2 regions of the Pseudomonas sp. FG36 genome follow, and region 2 is predicted to be linked to the other one. Evidence: predicted binding sites of a transcription regulator. Region 2 holds the regulator's gene; the other holds the start of a gene.
The links. Region 2 encodes FliA, which starts transcription of late flagellar genes. Its sites were predicted from a motif close to CTAAAGTTTNNNNNNNNNNNGCCGNTAA; they were not measured.
Positions count from the first base shown of each region.

Region 1: motA (flagellar motor stator protein MotA) is a predicted target of FliA. The motif match lies at 645-672, and genes of this name have one in related genera.

Region 1 is NZ_JBMDJQ010000050.1:26,886-29,085, forward strand. It holds gene ACODS9_RS24905 (HDOD domain-containing protein) at 1-606, opposite strand, end outside; gene motA (flagellar motor stator protein MotA) at 737-1,588, shown strand; gene motB (flagellar motor protein MotB) at 1,592-2,200, shown strand, end outside.
Region 2 is NZ_JBMDJQ010000014.1:103,190-105,389, reverse strand. It holds gene ACODS9_RS13430 (protein phosphatase CheZ) at 1-208, opposite strand, end outside; gene ACODS9_RS13425 (chemotaxis response regulator CheY) at 228-602, opposite strand; gene fliA (RNA polymerase sigma factor FliA) at 707-1,447, opposite strand; gene fleN (flagellar synthesis regulator FleN) at 1,444-2,200, opposite strand, start outside.

The sequences.
Region 1 (2,200 bases), on a different contig from region 2:
GTGCTCGGCCATGGCCTGGCACAATTGCATGATGCGCACGCCAAACAGTTGCTTCTCGACTTCAGCAGCGTCCTCGCCCTTGTGGATAACTCGCAGTTCCCAGGTGTCCAGCAGCTTGGGGTAGGCCAGGGCCAGGGGCCACAGGGGCGAGAGGAACAACAGGCTGCCCCAGTGGATTTCCTGCCACAGGCGCGCCAGGCGGCTGGCGAACAGGCCGTTGGCCTGCTGGGTGGCATGCTGGCTGATCAGCAGGAACTGGCGCAGCACCGGCGGGATCTCGTCGGCCGGCAGCGATGGCAGGCGTGCCAGCAGTTGGCTGACGCGGGCCAGGCCAAGGCGGTTAAGGGCTATTTCCAGGCTCTCGGCCGGTTCGGCCTGGCTGGCGTTGGCCGGGTGGTTGGCCTCGCGTAGCACGCAGAGCACCAGCGCGGGGCTGTCCTGCATCAGTTCGGCGATATCGCGCAGGGAGCGACGGCTGTCGTTGATGGCCTGCAGCACGCGATCATGGCTCTCTTTCGGCACCGGTACGCGGACCCCGTCGAGCAGCTTGATCCAGGCCTCTAGACTCGACGGCGCCTGACTTGGCACCTTGGTTTCAATTGGCATATTGACATCAGTCCGAACTGGCTTTTCGCAATGAGTGGCTATAGTCTGGCGCAGTTCTGCCGATAAGTAGAAGAAGAGTTTTCAAGCTTCCGTTCCCTATCCTGACCACGACAGCAAGTGCTTCCAACTTATGGCTAAAATTATCGGCATCATCGTCGTATTCGCGAGCGTGCTCGGCGGCTACGTGCTTTCCCACGGCAAGATCGCGGCACTGATCCAGCCGTTCGAAGTGCTGATCATCGGCGGCGCGGCCTTTGGTGCGTTCCTCCAGGCCAACCCTGGTTACATGACCATGCATGTAATCAAGAAGTCGCTGAAGATGTTCGGCACCCGTTTCACCCACACCTTCTACCTGGAAGTGCTGGGCCTGGTGTACGAGATCCTCAACAAGAGCCGTCGTGAAGGCATGATGGCGATCGAAGGCGACATCGAGGATGCCGCAGCCAGCCCGATCTTCGCCAAGTACCCGGCGGTGCTGGGCGACGAGCGCATGACCGCGTTCATCTGCGACTACCTGCGGATCATGTCCACCGGCAACATGGCGCCCCACGAGCTCGAAGGCCTGTTCGACATGGAACTGCTGAGCATGAAGGAAGAGCTCGAGCACCCGTCCCACGCAGTGACCGGGATCGCCGACGGCATGCCTGGCTTCGGTATCGTCGCGGCGGTACTGGGTATCGTGGTGACCATGGCCTCGCTGGGTGACGGTGACCAGAAGTCCATCGGCCTGCACGTTGGTGCGGCGTTGGTCGGTACCTTCTTCGGTATTCTTGCTGCCTACGGCTTCTTCGGCCCATTGGCCAACGCCCTGCGCCACGATGCCAAGGAAGAGCTGAACGTCTACGAGGCGATCAAGGCCTCGCTGGTGGCCTCGGCTTCCGGCATGCCGCCGTCGCTGGCGGTCGAGTTCGGTCGCAAGGTGCTGTACCCGGCGCACCGCCCGAGCTTCGCCGAGCTGGAACAAGCAGTACGCGGTCGCTAAGCCATGGAGAACAATCAGCCCATCATCGTCAAGCGCGTCAAGCGCTTCGGCGACGGCCATCACGGCGGCGCCTGGAAAATCGCCTTCGCCGACTTCGCCACGGCGATGATGGCGTTCTTCCTGGTGCTGTGGTTGCTGTCGACCGCCACGCCCGAGCAGAAGATCGCCATTGCCGGTTACTTCAAGGACCCGATCGGTTTCTCCGAAAGCGGTACGCCCTACATCATCGATCTGGGTGGTTCGCCAGAACTGGCGCCGGAAAAGACCATCAACCCGGAAGTGAAGTCCGAGCCGACGCCGGATACCAGCCTGCAACTGGACAAGGACAAGGTCGAGACCATGGCCGAGCAGGTCGAGCGCGAGCGCCTCGAGCTGCTGCTGCAAGAGTTGCAGAACAAGGTCGAGGAAAACCCGCAGTTGCAGAAGTTCAAGGACCAGATCCTGTTCGAGATCACCCAGGACGGTCTGCGTATCCAGATCATGGACGCCGAGAACCGGCCGATGTTCGACCTGGGCAGCGCACGCCTGCAGCCGTATTTCGAAGACATCCTGCTGGCCATGGCCGACACCATCAAGGCGGTGCCGAACAAGATCAGCATCAGTGGCCATACC
Region 2 (2,200 bases):
CGATCTGGAAGTTGACGATTGCACTGTGCAGTTCGCGGGTGAGCTTGCCGACTTCCTGATACAGCCCGCGGTCGCGGGTCTGGTTCAGTTGGTGGATCAGCTGCACCGCCTCACCGAACCGGCCGCGCTCGAGGCTCTCGACCAGCTCCTGGGCATGCTTCTTCAGGGTTGATTCGAACTCACCCAAAGAGTTGTTGGTTGACTCCATTGCGCCCCCCAGACGTGACTCAGCCGTTGACGCGTTCGAAGATCTTTTCGATCTTTTCTTTCAGCGCCAGGGCGGTGAAAGGCTTGACCACATAGCCGTTCACGCCGGCCTGGGCAGCTTCGATGATCTGCTCGCGCTTGGCTTCCGCGGTGACCATCAGTACCGGCAGGTGCTTGAGGCGCTCGTCGGCGCGAACGGCGCGCAGCAGGTCGATACCGGTCATGCCCGGCATGTTCCAGTCGGTCACCAGGAAATCAAAATGCTCGCTGGTGAGCATCGGCAGTGCCGTGTTGCCGTCATCAGCTTCCTTGACGTTGGTGAACCCCAGGTCACGCAACAGGTTCTTGATGATCCGCCGCATCGTCGAAAAGTCGTCAACGATGAGGATTTTCATGTCTTTGTTCAATTAGACCTCCAAGCAGTCTTTAACGCGCTCGGCGCCGAGCGCGCGCTCAATCAATTCGGCACTACAAAAAAACGACTGCACTGAACCCGGGTTCAACGTGCCCGCCACTCCCCAAGGCGGCTGCGCAAACGCGCGGCGCACTGGCTGTGCAACTGGCTGACACGCGATTCGCTGACCCCCAGCACCTCACCGATTTCCTTGAGGTTCAGCTCTTCGTCGTAGTACAGCGCCAGGACCAGGCGCTCGCGCTCCGGCAGGTTGGCGATCGCATCGGCCAGCGCAGCCTGGAAGCGCTCGTCTTCCAGGTCACGCGCTGGCTCCAGCTGGCCGCTGGCACCGTCCTCGTGCAGCCCTTCATGTTCGCCGTCCTGCAGCAGGTCGTCGAAACTGAACAGGCGGCTGCCCAAGGTGTCATTCAAAATCCCGTAGTAATCATCGAGACTCAATTGGAGTTCGGCAGCAACCTCGTGATCTTTAGCGTCGCGGCCAGTCTTTGCTTCGACACAGCGGATCGCGTCACTGACCATGCGCGTGTTGCGGTGCACCGAGCGTGGCGCCCAATCCCCCTTGCGCACCTCGTCGAGCATGGCGCCGCGAATACGGATACCGGCGTAGGTTTCGAAACTGGCACCCTTGCTGGCATCGTATTTGTTGGCCACTTCCAGCAAGCCGATCATCCCGGCCTGGATCAGATCCTCGACCTGGACGTTGGCCGGCAGGCGTGCCAGCAGGTGGTAGGCGATACGCTTGACCAACGGCGCGTAGCGCTCGATCAGCTCGTACTGCGCATCCTTGGCGGCCTTGCTGTACATCTTGAAACCGCTCGCGTTCATAGCACCGGCCCTGCACTGGTGGGCTGCACCAGGCGCTCGACAAAGAATTCCAGGTGCCCGCGCGGGTTGGCAGGCAGCGGCCAGCTGTCGACCTTCTGCGCGATGGCCTTGAACGCCAGCGCACACTTGGACCGAGGGAAGGCCTCATAGACCGCCCGCTGCTTCTGCACGGCCTTGCGCACGCATTCGTCGTAAGGCACGGCACCGACGTATTGTAGGGCGACGTCGAGGAAGCGGTCCGTGACCTTGGTCAACTTGGCGAAAAGGTTGCGGCCTTCCTGCGGGCTCTGGGCCATGTTGGCCAGCACACGGAATCGATTCATCCCGTAATCGCGGTTGAGCAGCTTGATCAGCGCGTAGGCGTCGGTGATCGAGGTCGGCTCGTCGCACACCACCAGCAGCACTTCCTGGGCGGCGCGGACGAAGCTGACCACCGAGTCACCGATACCCGCAGCCGTGTCGATCACCAGCACATCGAGGTTGTCGCCGATATCGCTGAAGGCCTGGATCAGGCCGGCGTGTTGCGCGGGCGCCAGGTGCACCATGCTCTGCGTGCCAGAGGCCGCCGGAACGATGCGCACACCACCCGGGCCTTGCAACAGCACATCGCGCAGCTCGCAGCGGCCTTCGATCACATCGGCGAGGGTGCGCTTGGGCGTGAGCCCCAGCAGAACGTCGACATTGGCCAGGCCCAGGTCGGCGTCCAGCAACATCACCCGGCGGCCGAGCTCGGCCAGCGCCAGGGACAGGTTC